4 regions of the Actinoplanes sp. 13 genome follow, and region 4 is predicted to be linked to each of the others. Evidence: riboswitches for the same ligand, from Rfam matches in the RefSeq annotation. Region 4 holds a riboswitch; each other region holds the start of a gene.
What was found. Region 4 has a riboswitch for cyclic di-AMP ahead of AC0NH5_RS33780 (transglycosylase family protein). Riboswitches for the same ligand answer to the same signal wherever they lie in the genome.

Region 1 (3,114 bases), on a different contig from region 4:
CGGGCCTCGGGCGGCGGCGGCCGCAGAATTCGCAGCGGACCGAACGGACTTGCACTGGCCGTACCAGGAGAAGTTTTAGCTGAAGGCCTCGCGGCAGTGGCGGAGGAAAGCCGCCAGCGCCGGGCTGCCGCGGTCCTGCCACACGAGGGCCAGCAGCGCCGGGATCTCGATGTCGTCGATCGGGACGGTTACCAGGTCGGGGTAGGCCGCCGCCATCGATTCGCTGAGTACCGCAACGCCCAGGCCGCGCCGGGCCAGGCCGGCGACAGTGTCCGGTGAGGTGGCCACGAGGGCGACCGCCGGATTGATGTCGAGCGCGGCGCGGGCCTGGTCGAGAACGTTGCGGATGCCGGTTCCCACGGGCAAAGAAATGATGGGGTACGCGGAGAGCCCAGTCACCGCCAATCGCCCCCGGCGCGCCGCCTCGGTGTCTGGTGGAGTGAGGGCGACCAGGCGTTCTGTGGCGATCACCTGGGCCGCCAGATGCTCCGGGGGCTTACCGGCGAGGCCAACCAGAGCGATGTCGAGATTTCCGGAGCGCACCCCGGCGACCAGGGTGTCGGAGTTCGCCTCCTCCAGTTCAAGTTCGATGTCGGGGTGGTCCCGGTGGAAGGCGGCGAGCGCGTCGAAGAGGGGTGCCACCTCGCAGCCGATCACCATGCCGATCGTGAGACGGCCGCGGATCAGGCCGTTGACGTCGTCGATCGCGTCGCGGAGGTCGGCGGCGGCGTCGAGGGCGGCGCGCGCGTGACGGAGAGCGACCTCGCCGGCCTGGGTGAGTCTCGCGGTGCGGCCGCTGCGGTCGAAGAGGCGGGTGCCGAGCTCGTGTTCCAGGGCTTTGATCTGGGCGCTCACCCCGGACTGGGTGATGTGCACGCGCTCGGCGGCGCGGGTGAAGTTGGCCGTCTCGGCGACTGCGATGAAGTATTCCAACTGTCGCAGATCCATGAGCGAAGATTGTAGATGCCATGAGAACTATGCGTTGGACTTCTCACTGCGCCGACGGCAGGGTGGAGACATGACCGATCGTGATGTGGCGAAGCAACCTGAGGATCTGACCCGGCTGTTCGTGGAGCGTGCGAACGCGAAAGACGCCGAGGGTCTCGCCCTTCTCTACGAGGAGGACGCCGTGATGGCCTTTCCGCCGGGCAGTCAGACGCGAGGGCGTCAGGCCATCCGGGAGCTGTGGGATGAGCTGCTGCCGAAGATGCCGCAGCTTGAGCCGGAGGATCCGCTGCCCACGCTGATCAGCGGTGACCTGGCGTTGACGTCCACGCCGCCGAAGGACGGGTCGGGGGCGCGGGCCCAGGTGGCGCGACGCCAGCCGGACGGGAGCTGGCTGCGGGTGCTCGATCAGCCGGAGTTCGTCCAGCCGCAGCGGTGATGCGGCAGGCGCGCCGGCCTGCGGGGTGGGACGACGCCCCGCAGGCCGACCCGAAGTCAGAGAGAAATCCGCTGACCTGCGTACAGACGATGCGGACTGTCCAGCACACCCTGATTCGCCCGGTACAGGGCACGCCAGCCCCCGGGAACGTCATACCGGTTGGCGATGCCCGCGAGGGTGTCGCCGGGGCGCACCACGTGAACGCGGGTGTTGCCGCTCGCGGTGGGTGACGACCGCCGCACGGTGGACGCACGCTGCGGCTTGTATGCGTGGCGTTTCCCGCAGTGCGGCCAGGCGCCGATGCCCTGGCCGCGCAGTACGCGTTCGGCGATCGTGATCTGTTCGGCCCTGGTGGCCAGATTGGCGGTCCTCGCGTACTGCGTGCCTCCGTAAGCTCGCCACGTTCCGCGACTGAACTGGAGGCCACCGTAATAGCCGTTGCCGGTGTTGATTCTCCAGTTCCCACCGGACTCGCAGTGGGCGATCGCGTCCCAGTTGACGCTGAAACGCGGGGACGGTGTGGCGGCGGCGGGGGCTTCGAGCATCACGACGGCTCCAGCCCCGGCAAGCCCGACGGCAACGACGCCGAGGGCATGACGAACCCGCTTTTTGATCTGCATCATGAACTTGTCCTCCACGCCTGCGAGGTCAGCTGTCGGGTTCGGGCAGAGGTGCCCGGCCGCGAGGACGCGGCTTCACCCCGAGGCGCATCAGCGCCGAGGAACTCTTGGGTCCCCCGCTCCATGCCTTGTGTTTTCTCTCGACCGTGGTCGGCGGCTGGACTCGGCGTTCCGGCCACGGTGTCCGCCACTGCGGACTGCCTACGGTGGTCACCGGCCGACGACGCCGGCCAAGCCTTTACACGGGGATAGGTGACCTTGTGATCCCAAATTAACGGCTCAAATCCCCTCTTGTGGGTCTAACTCGGCAAACTTTAGAGCTACCCGCGAGTAGGGGTGACGGTGCACAATCGGCATTCATGAGCGATCAACAGCGTGACCTCGACGTCATCGTCTACGGCGCCTCGGGTTTCGTGGGTGTCCTTACGGCACGGCACCTCGCCGCCCACGCCCCGGCCAGCGTCCGGATCGCGCTGGCAGGGCGCTCAGCCGAGAAGCTCGAGGCGGTTCGCTCACGCCTCGGTGTGGACTGGCCGATCATCGTGGCGGATGCTGGCGACGTGGATGCGCTGGCCACGATGGCCGGCCGCACGCGGGTGGTCATCACCACTGTCGGCCCTTACGCGAAGTACGGCCGGACTCTGGCGCACGCCTGCGCCGAAGCGGGCACCGACTACGTGGACCTGACCGGCGAGGTCCTGTTCGCACGGAACAGCATCGACGAGAACCATGAGATCGCGAAGCGCACCGGGGCACGGATCGTGCATTCGTGCGGTTTCGATTCGATCCCGTCCGACATCGGGGTGTACGTGCTGCATCAGCAGGTGCAGGCCGAGAACGCGGGGGAACTGACGGACACCACGCTGGTGGTGACGAGCATGCGGGGAGGGGTGAGCGGCGGCACGATCGACTCGATGCGCCACCAGGTCGACGTCATGAAGAAGGACCAGCGACTGCGCAAGATCGGCGCCAGCCCGTACTCGCTGAGTCCCGACCGGGCCACGGAACCGGATCTGGGCCGGCAGCCGGACATGCTGACTCTCGCCCCGTCCGAGGTGGATCCGAGCGTGCGCGGGCACCTCGCGCCGTTCGTCATGGCGTCCTACAACA
Region 2 (3,114 bases), on a different contig from region 4:
CTGGCCCCGATCACCACGAGGTCCCTGCCGAGGCTCGCGTAGTCCCGCAGATGCGCGGGGATGGTGACCCGGCCCTGCTTGTCGGGGACCTCGTCGTGCGCGCTGGCGAAGAACACCCGGCTGTAGGCCCGGGCGGCCTTGTTCGTCACCGGCGCCTCCCGCAGCTGACCGGCGAGCCGCTGGAACTCCGGCATCGGGAACACGTAGAGACAGCGCTCCTGTCCTTTGGTGATCACGACACCTCCCGCCAGCTCGTCACGGAATTTCGCCGGAAGGATCAGCCGGCCCTTCTCGTCCAGGCGCGGGGTGTGCGTGCCGAGGAACATCGGCCCAACCCCCCTTGCCGTGGCGCCCGCTCCTTCGCGGTGGAGTCGGTCCGCCTCTCAACTCGGGCCGGCAGGCTTCGGTGTTATTCCTCGGTCCTGCCACTGCGCCCCACTCTACTCCACTTCCCTCCACCTGCAACCCGAAAGCGAGCTCTCACGAACCGTATTCGCGGACGAAACCCCAGTTCACAGGCGGTGGGGCGAAGTGGAGCGGCAGAGCATGATCCACGAGGTCTGGTTTCCGACATCGGGCTCAGCAGGTTCGAAAAGTCCCCGTTTCAGGGCCCTCCGACGGCCATTTCGACCGTCCGGGGAGGAAAGTGGGGGCGGCCGGGGAGGAATGTGGAGCGCCCCGGGGAGCAAATTGGAGCGGGCTCGCGACAAAAGTGACCCCGGCCGGCTCTCGGTGCGGCCCGGATCTCTCCCCACAGCTCCGGGAAGCCGGCGGAACAACCATGGCAGCCGGCCGTCAACGGAAACGCCTGTGGGGTGTGACCCGAACCGGGCCACACCCCACAGGCGTGTCTGTTCCTTACTTGTCGCGGCGCTGCGGTCCCGCGCGGTGCCACCACACCGCCGCGGGAGGCAAGGATCGCACCTTACTTACTGCGCCGCTGTGCCACGTCAGGCGACGAGACGCCGCACGACGTAGTTCTTGCTCCACATCTTGTGCTTCCCGACCCGGGCGCCACTGTGCGGCGAGTCGTAGATGTACCCGTTCCCGGCGTAGATCCCGGCGTGATAGCCGTACGACCCGTTCCGGAACACGATCAGGTCACCGATCCGCTTGTTGCTCTTGGCGACCGCCTTGCCGTACTTCTGCTGCGAGTTCGCCTTGTGCGGCAGCGACTTGCCCGCCGCCTTCTTGTAGACGTACTTCGTGTAACCCGAGCAGTCGAACCGGCTCGGGCCGGACGCGCCGTACAGGTACAGAGCGCCCTTGTGCCTCTTCGCCTCCGCCAGGATCTTCGCGCCGCTGGCCTTCACGGTGATCTTGACCTTGGTCGTGGTCACCTGCTTGAAGCCGGACCCGGTGAAGACGGTACGGGTCCACGCCGTGTTCTTCGGCTTGGCGGCGAGCGTGACCGTCCCGTTCTGGTTCCGGACGGCCTCGGTGTCCCAGGTCCGCCATGCTCCGTTGCTGTAACCCTGGAGCCGGACGGTGCCCTTGGCGATCTTGCCGGTCCGCGGGTCGATGACCTTGGCGGTGACCTTGAGAGTGGAGCCCCACTTGACGCTCCGGGTGCTGGCCTTCGCGGACAGCTTGGGCGTCACCGTCGCCGCGGCCGCCGAGACGGCGGTGACCGGGGTGACACCGGCAGCGGAGGCGGCCGAAGTGGTCACCAGCTGTCCGGCGCAGAGGCAGAGGCCCAGGGAGAGTGCGACAGTGCCGGTGCCGGCCGACAGGCGGCGGCCCCGGCGCGAACTGTGTTCGCCCACGGTAGAGAGTTCCCTCCGGCACGCCTGCGAGGTTAGCTGTCGGGTTCGGGCGGGAAGGTTGCCCGGCCGCCGAGGCGGCTTCACCCCAAGGTCACCCCCTGGTGCGTCACGTGGAGCCGTGACGCGGGACGGACCGCTGTTGGGTCCCCCGTCCCTGCCCCCGAATGCCTTCATGTGTCTTCGGTACCGGGTGGTCGCGCCGTCCAGCTCGGGGCAGGGCTCGGCGTGAACCGAACCGGCGCGACCGGCGAGCGGTTGCTGCCGGCCCAACCTTGCTACCTGAACCGCGCCATGATCGTCACCGTGTGCATCCTCACGCTCGGTAATTGGCCACACTGCCCCTGTCCAGTTTGTTGCCACCGCGTGACAAATGCCGTTACCTCCTGGAGCTGACCGAATACGCGCCGTCTAAGGTTACGGGTGAAACAGAACACATAAAACGTCGCGGGAGAACCGGGAGCGTGACCAGCCCACCCGGACCGGCGAAAACGTCCGTGGAACGATGATCTTGACCGTCTGGCAACGTGGCGTGACTTTTGCTTCCGGTACCCTCGCTGGCGTGACGGACGGGAAGATGCCTCTCATCGCCAAGGTCGCGACCTCCGTGTCGAAGACCGCTGCGGCGCTCTCCAGGGCCGCGGGCCGCGGCGACGGCTCGGTGATCGGCGGCTGGATCGGCCTGAAGATCGATCCCGACCTGCTCAAGCACCTCGCCTCCGGCCGGGCCGTGGCGCTCGTCTCCGGCACCAACGGCAAGACCACCACGACCCGGTTCGCCGCGGCGGCAGTCGGCTATCTGGGCCGGGTCGCCACCAACTCCTTCGGCGCGAACATGCCCACCGGCCACACCTCGGCACTGGCGAAAGAGGGGCACACCCCGTTCGCCGTGCTGGAGGTGGACGAGCACTATCTCGCCCAGGTGATCGACGCCACCGATCCGCGGGTGGTGGCGCTGCTCAACCTCTCCCGGGACCAGCTCGACCGGGCCAAGGAGGTGGCGATGATGGCGCAGATGTGGCGGGTGGCGCTGGCGAACCACCCCGACATCCGGGTGGTGGCCAACGCCGACGACCCGATGGTCGTCTGGGCCGCGAGCAGCAGCCCGCAGGTCACCTGGTTCAGCGCCGGCCAGCGCTGGCTGGACGACTCGTTCGTCTGCCCGGAGAGCGGCCACCCGATCGAACGGGCAAACGGCGACTGGTGGTGCACCGGCTGCCCGCTGCGCCGCCCCCGGCCGCACTGGACGGTCGAGGACGAAGGCGTGATCGACCCGCGCGGCGACTGGCATCTGGTCAAGCTCCAGCTCCCCGGCAAGGTCAACATCGGGAACGCGGCCACCGCGCTCGCC
Region 3 (3,114 bases), on a different contig from region 4:
GCCCCCTACGACGTCTCGTAGTAGATACTACGTCGTGTAGTACGACACGGTGCAGTAGGATGGGACACATGGCGATGGGGGACCTCGAACGCGAGGTCATGACGAAGTTGTGGGACGCGCGCGAGCCGCTCACCGTCCGGCAGGTGCACGAGCTGCTCAGCCGGGACCGCGACCTGGCGTACACGACCGTGATGACCGTCCTCGACCGGCTCGCCAAGAAGGGCCTGGTCCTGCAGCAGAAAGCCGACCGGGCATACCGGTACGCCCCGGCGCAGACCCGCGAGGAGATGACCGCCGGTTTGATGCTGGACGCGCTCAGCGCCAGCCCCGACCAGGACGCCGCCCTGGCCTACTTCCTCGGGCAGCTGCCCCCGGAAGCGATCGAAGCGGCGATGAAGCGCACCACCGAGAGGTGACCGCCCTCCTGCTCGGCGCGCTGGGGCTCACCCTCTCCCTGGTGGTGCCCGGCATCCTGGCGAGCGCCCGCTGGCCCGACCGCGCCCCGGTCGCCGCGGTGCTGCTCTGGCAGTCGCTCACCCTGACCGCGGTGCTCTGTGCCCTCGGCGTCGTGCTCGCCGCTCCCGAGGAGCTCACCCGGGCAGCCGGCGCCCGGCACCCGGAGACGGTGGCCGCACTCCTGTTCTCCCTCGCGGTGGCCGCCATCATCGTGATCCGGCTGCTGATCTCGCTCGGCAAGGTCAGCTACCGGGCCCGGGCCCGGCGCGCCCGGCACCGCACGCTGGTCGACCTGCTCGACCGGATGGAGCGCCAGGACGAGGTGCGCGTCCTCGACGGCCCGCTCCCGCTGGCCTACTGCGTGCCCGGCCGGTCCCCGCGCGTCGTGCTCAGCGACGGCGTCCTACGGGTCCTCGACGCCGCGCAGATCGACGCGGTCCTGGCCCACGAGCGGGCCCACCTGCGGCACCACCACGAGTTGGTGATGGAGTCGTTCACCGCCTTCTACCAGGCGGTCCCTCGGCATCTGCGGAGCAAGAAGCCGCTGGACGCCGTACACCTGCTGCTGGAGATGGTGGCCGACGACGCCGCGCGGCGCCGCACCGGGCCCCAGCCGCTGCGGGCCGCGTTGTCCCGCCTGGCCGACGCCGTCCCGCTGACCGAGGGGGTCACCGCGGACCCGGCGGGGGAGTCCCGGCGGCGGCGCCTGGCCCGCCTGGACGGCCCGGCGCACACGTCCACCCTGCTCACGGTGGCCGGCGCCGGTGCCGCAGCCGGACTGCTGGTGTTACCCACCGTGATCCTCGTGGTGCCCTGGCTGGACGCGGCCCTCAATGCGTGGCCGATCAGGTGATCCCGCGCTTCCAGTCACACCCATGATCCGAGTACGGTGGTGCCCGGTCCGGCAGCCCCCCGTCGTCCAACCCGGCCGATCTGACGGACCACCGCCTAAATGCGACACGCATGTCGGGGACCCAGGTAACCGGGGTGAAGCCGTGCAAACGGCCGGGTGTCCTTCCCGCCCGAACCCGTCAGCTAACCCGGTCGGCGGCTGAGCAGGAAGAAAGGACAACGCACCTACGTGAAACGTCTGCTGCGCGGGCTCGCCTGCGTCGTGGCCGCCGCCGGGCTCGTCCTCACCGGACCGGCCGCGGCCCACGCCGAGCCCACGCCCTCCAGTGTCGAGAAGCAGATCGACGAGGAGTGGAACAAGCTCGAACCCGTCATCGAGCAGTACAACGACGTGCACGGCAAGCTGATCAAGCTGCGCAAGCAGCAGAGGCAGCTGGAGAAGACCCTGGCGCCGCTGCAGGCCCAGGTGGACGCCGCGATGGTCGAGGTCCGTGGCCTCGCGGTCGACGCCTACATGCAGGGTCCGCCGAGCACGCTCAACGCGATGCTGATGAGCGGTTCACCGACCGGCCTGGCCGAGAGGCTCACCCTCCTCGACCAGCTGGCGTTCAACCAGAAGCAGTCCATCGCCGACGTGGCGCGGCTGCGTGACAAGTACGCCGCCGACAAGGCGAAGGTCGACCAGCTCGAGTCCGAGATCGCCGTCCGCGACACCGACCTGGCGTCGCGGAAGAAGACGATCGAAGGCGAGATCGACGACCTGCAGAAGCTGCGGATCCGGGCGTACGGCACCGCGGACGTCGACGACGGGCCGCTGCGCACCGGGCCCTGCCCGGTGACGTACACCAACGACAAGGGCGGTCGCGCGGCCCAGAAGGCGTGCGACCTGATCGGCAAGCCCTACGTCTTCGGCTCCAACGGACCGAACAGCTACGACTGTTCGGGCCTGACACAGGAGGCGTGGGGATCGGTCGGCGTCCACCTCGAGCACTACACGAAAGCCCAGTGGGGCTCGACGAGGTCGGTCAGCAGAGCCGAGTTGAAACCGGGTGACCTGGTCTTCTACTACTCGGACCTGCATCACGTCGCCCTCTACATCGGCGGCGGCAAGGTGGTGCACGCCCCGCACACGGGAGACCACGTGCGGATGGCGTCGATCGACCGGGGCCCGATCGCCGGCTATCGCCGACCAGGCTGATCAAGCCTGCTGCAAACGGTCGCGGTCGCTTTCGGGCCGCGGCCGTTTCGTCTTTTCTGGTACGCGCCACGCGTTCCGTCCCGGGGAAGGTCGCGGCCATCCATGCCCGCACCGGGCCGTCAGGCGCATCCCGCTCCCGGGCCGGGGCATAATCGCCTTCCATGAGCGACGCCTTGATCGACAGCCTCACCGCCGCGGTGCGGGCCCGCCCCGACGACCTTCCGCTGCGGCTGCACCTGGCCGAGATGCTGGTGGCCGCGGGCCGGGGCGCCGAGGCGATCGCTCACGCCGCCCAGATTCTCGCCCGGGAACCCGGCAACAGCACCGCCCAGCAGCTGATGGCGCGCGCTCTCGGCCCGGCCGCCCGGCCCGCCGATCCCACTCCGCCGCCGCCCGCTGCTCCCGTTCCGCCGCCGGTCGCCCCCACCGCGCCGCCCGCCGCTGCCGCCCCGCCGCCCGCTGCCGCCCTGCCGCCCGCTTCCGCCCCGCCGCCCGGCGGGTTCGACTGGGCGGCCCTGGAGGAGCAGTTCGGCGACGTCGTCCCGCCCCGGTTCGCCACCGCCGACGGTGAGCCCGACCCGGTCCGCAGCAACGCCGACCGGATGTTC
Region 4 (3,114 bases):
TCCGCGCGGGTGCTCAAGCAGCGGGTCCTGGAGCAGCAGCGTGCCTCGTTCGACAAGGCGCTGGCCCGGGCGGCCGAGCAGGACGCGATCGAGCGCGCGGCGGCGCTGATCGTGTCGGCGCGGCGGCGGTATCTGCTGGGTTCGGGCAAGTCGCTCGGCTACGCGTCGCTGCTCGCGGCGGATCTCAGCGCCGGGCTGTCCGGGGTGCATCTCGTCGACGGGGTGGCGCTGCGCCCGCTGGACGTGCTCAGCGACATCCGGCAGGGTGACCTGCTGATCGCCGTGTCGATGCAGCGGTACGCGCGGGAGACCGTGGACGTGGCGGCGGCGTACGCACGGCACGGCGGCGCCCTGGTTCTGATCACGGACGCCGAGGACTCGCCGTTGGCCGGCGGGGCCGCGGCGGTGATCGTGACCGGGACCGAGACCGCCTCCTACGCGAGCTCGCCGACATCGGTGGTGCTTGCGCTGCACCTGCTCGCCACCCTCACCATCGCCAGCTCCAAGGGGGCCGGTCGCCGACTGCGTGAGCGTGACGCGCTCGCGGGGGAGTTGGGGCTCTACACATGATCCGCATCGAGCACGTCGAGCTGCGCCGAGTGCGGCTCCCGCTCGTCCATCAGTTCCGGACCAGCTCGCACGCCAAGCGGGAGCTGGAGCACATCCTGGTGGTGCTGCGGGACTCGCAGGGGTCAGCCGGCTGGGGGGAGATCGCCTCGCCGAGCGGGCCGTTCTACTCGGCGGAGACGGTGGAGAGCTGCTGGGCGGTCGCGCGGTCGTTCCTGGCGCCGCTGGTGCTCGGGACGTCCTGGTCGCACCCGGCGGAGCTGGCGGCCGTGCTGGCGAAGGTCCGGGGCAACCAGTTCGCACGGGCCGGGTTCGACATGGCGGCCTGGGCGCTGTGGTCGGCGCGCGAGGGGGTGCCGCTGGCCCGGGCGCTCGGGGGCACCCGCACCCGGGTGGCGGCGGGCGTGTCCCTGGGCATCGAGCCGACCATCGATGATCTGCTCGCCCAGGTCGCTGCGCGCGTGGCGGAGGGCTATCGGCGCGTCAAGCTGAAGATCGCCCCGGGTTGGGACGTGGAACCGGTCCGCGCGGTCCGATCCGCTTTTCCGTCCGTGCCTGTGCACGTCGATGCGAATGGAGCCTATCGCGCTTCTGATTTCGCCGTCTTTCGTGAATTGGACCACTGCGGACTGCTGATGATCGAGCAGCCTTTCGCGCCGCGTGACTTTGTGACGCATGCCGCATTGCAGAAAACGGTGGACACGCCGATCTGCCTGGACGAGTCCCTCGAAGAGGTGGACGACGTGGTCACCGCGCTGCGGCTCGCAGCCGGCCGGATCCTGAATCTGAAGGTCTCCCGGATGGGTGGGCTCACCGCGGCGGTCCGCGCTCATGACCTCGCCCACTCGGAGGGTGTCCCGGTGTGGTGCGGCGGGATGCACGAGTTCGGCATCGGCCGGGCCGCGAACGTCGCCCTCAGTGCCCTGCCCGGCTTCACTCTTCCGTCCGACGTGTCCGGTTCTGATAAGTATTACGCCCGTGATGTCACCACGCGGCCGATTGTCTGTGTGGATGGTTTCGTCGACGTTCCGGCGGAGGCGGGGCTCGGCCGGGAGGCGGATCTGGAGTTCCTCTCGGCGCATACCGTCGATCACCTGAAGCTGTGAATCCGGCTTCTCGGGAATAAGCCGTTTTGCCCGGTGCTAACAAGATCAAAGCGGGCAAATATTGAGAAGGAAGTCACTATCCCGGGTGTAAAACTTGGCTTTCGGCGGCCCGACGTGGTTACCGTCGTGCCGTCCCGCAATGGCGGGCACCGTGGACGGACCGCCGAATCCCGCCGCCGGCCACGGACACGAAACTCAGGCGGGAGCGGGGGACCCAAGTTTTTCGGCGCGTGAATTGTCCGCGTCTCGGGGTGAAGCCGTATTTTTCCACGGCCGGGCCACTCTGCCCGAACCCGACAGCTCACCTCGTAGGCGTGGAGGAAATCCATGTCTCGTATCGGTAGACGAACGCGCCTTGCCCTCGGTCTGGCGACCGTGGCCGTGACCGGAGCGGGCGTCCTGCTCGGCCCGGCACCGGCCTCCGCGGCCCGCCAGGTCAACTGGGACGTTGTCGCCAAGTGTGAGTCCGGCGGCAGGTGGCACATCAACACCGGCAACGGGTATTACGGCGGCCTGCAGTTCAGCCGCAGCACCTGGCTGGCCAACGGTGGCGGCAAGTACGCCCCGACCGCCAACCGGGCCACCAAGGCCGAGCAGATCAAGGTCGCGAACAAGCTCTACAAGAAGCGGGGCCTCAAGCCCTGGCCGACGTGCGGCAAGAAGTCCGGCGTCTACAAGGCCACGAAGGCCGCGAAGAAGAAGGCCGTGGTCAAGCCCAGCGGCAAGGTCTACGTGGTCCGCTCGGGTGACACGCTCGCCTCGATCGCCAAGAAGTACAAGGTCAAGGGCGGTTGGCGGACGCTGTACCGGCTGAACACCGACCGGCTCGACAGCCCGAGCCTGATCTTCAAGGGTCAGCGCCTGCGCCTGGCCTGACCGTTCCCGCCCAGATCAGTGTGTGAAGTTCGGGCTCGAATCGAGCCCGAACTTCACACACCTGACGTCAAGCGCGGGCCAGCCACTCCAGGGCCGGGACCGCCTCGGTAGCCAGCACCGAGATGTGGCCGGCGCCGGCGACGATCCGCAACTCCGCCCCGGGGATGCGGTCGGCCAGCCAGCTGCTGTGCGAGCTCGGCACCACCGCGTCGGCGCCGCCGTGCACCAGCCGGACCGGCGCGGTGATCGTGGCCGGGTCGAAGCCCCACGGTCCGGCGTTCGCGAGGTCGTCGTCGATCAGCGGGGCCGGGCCGCCCGCCGTCGCGGGCTCCACCACGCTGCCGAACCAGCCCCAGTCGCCCTCCAGGGCCGTCCAGTCGTCCGGGGTGAAATCGGGTTCGCCGTCGCCCCCCGCCGCGTGGGCCTCCTTGGCCGCGCGCCCGGCGGCGGCCGCGCCCAGCGACGCCAGACCGGCGGGGCCCATGCCGGCGAACCAGTCGAGGCCGGTCGCGCCGAACGGGGCCAGACCGGAGATGCTGACCGCCGCAGTGACCCGGCCGGGCAG

Region 1: it holds a riboswitch for cyclic di-AMP, as region 4 does, so the genes downstream of both, AC0NH5_RS27590 (transglycosylase family protein) here and AC0NH5_RS33780 (transglycosylase family protein) in region 4, are expected to answer to the same signal.
Region 2: it holds a riboswitch for cyclic di-AMP, as region 4 does, so the genes downstream of both, AC0NH5_RS19355 (C40 family peptidase) here and AC0NH5_RS33780 (transglycosylase family protein) in region 4, are expected to answer to the same signal.
Region 3: it holds a riboswitch for cyclic di-AMP, as region 4 does, so the genes downstream of both, AC0NH5_RS20065 (C40 family peptidase) here and AC0NH5_RS33780 (transglycosylase family protein) in region 4, are expected to answer to the same signal.

Annotation. Positions count from the first base shown of each region.
Region 1 covers NZ_JBVYOQ010000016.1:142,436-145,549, forward strand. The annotation lists gene AC0NH5_RS27580 (LysR family transcriptional regulator) at 76-948, opposite strand; gene AC0NH5_RS27585 (YybH family protein) at 1,019-1,384, shown strand; gene AC0NH5_RS27590 (transglycosylase family protein) at 1,441-2,022, opposite strand; cyclic di-AMP (ydaO/yuaA leader) riboswitch at 2,007-2,170, opposite strand; gene AC0NH5_RS27595 (saccharopine dehydrogenase family protein) at 2,364-3,114, shown strand, end outside.
Region 2 covers NZ_JBVYOQ010000008.1:253,474-256,587, reverse strand. The annotation lists gene mraZ (division/cell wall cluster transcriptional repressor MraZ) at 1-326, opposite strand, end outside; gene AC0NH5_RS19355 (C40 family peptidase) at 951-1,766, opposite strand; cyclic di-AMP (ydaO/yuaA leader) riboswitch at 1,773-1,945, opposite strand; gene AC0NH5_RS19350 (MurT ligase domain-containing protein) at 2,341-3,114, shown strand, end outside.
Region 3 covers NZ_JBVYOQ010000009.1:106,281-109,394, reverse strand. The annotation lists gene AC0NH5_RS20075 (BlaI/MecI/CopY family transcriptional regulator) at 69-416, shown strand; gene AC0NH5_RS20070 (M56 family metallopeptidase) at 413-1,309, shown strand; cyclic di-AMP (ydaO/yuaA leader) riboswitch at 1,392-1,521, shown strand; gene AC0NH5_RS20065 (C40 family peptidase) at 1,538-2,506, shown strand; gene AC0NH5_RS20060 (ATP-binding protein) at 2,668-3,114, shown strand, end outside.
Region 4 covers NZ_JBVYOQ010000025.1:105,390-108,503, reverse strand. The annotation lists gene AC0NH5_RS33790 (MurR/RpiR family transcriptional regulator) at 1-570, shown strand, start outside; gene menC (o-succinylbenzoate synthase) at 567-1,673, shown strand; cyclic di-AMP (ydaO/yuaA leader) riboswitch at 1,825-2,002, shown strand; gene AC0NH5_RS33780 (transglycosylase family protein) at 2,001-2,549, shown strand; gene AC0NH5_RS33775 (alpha/beta fold hydrolase) at 2,617-3,114, opposite strand, start outside.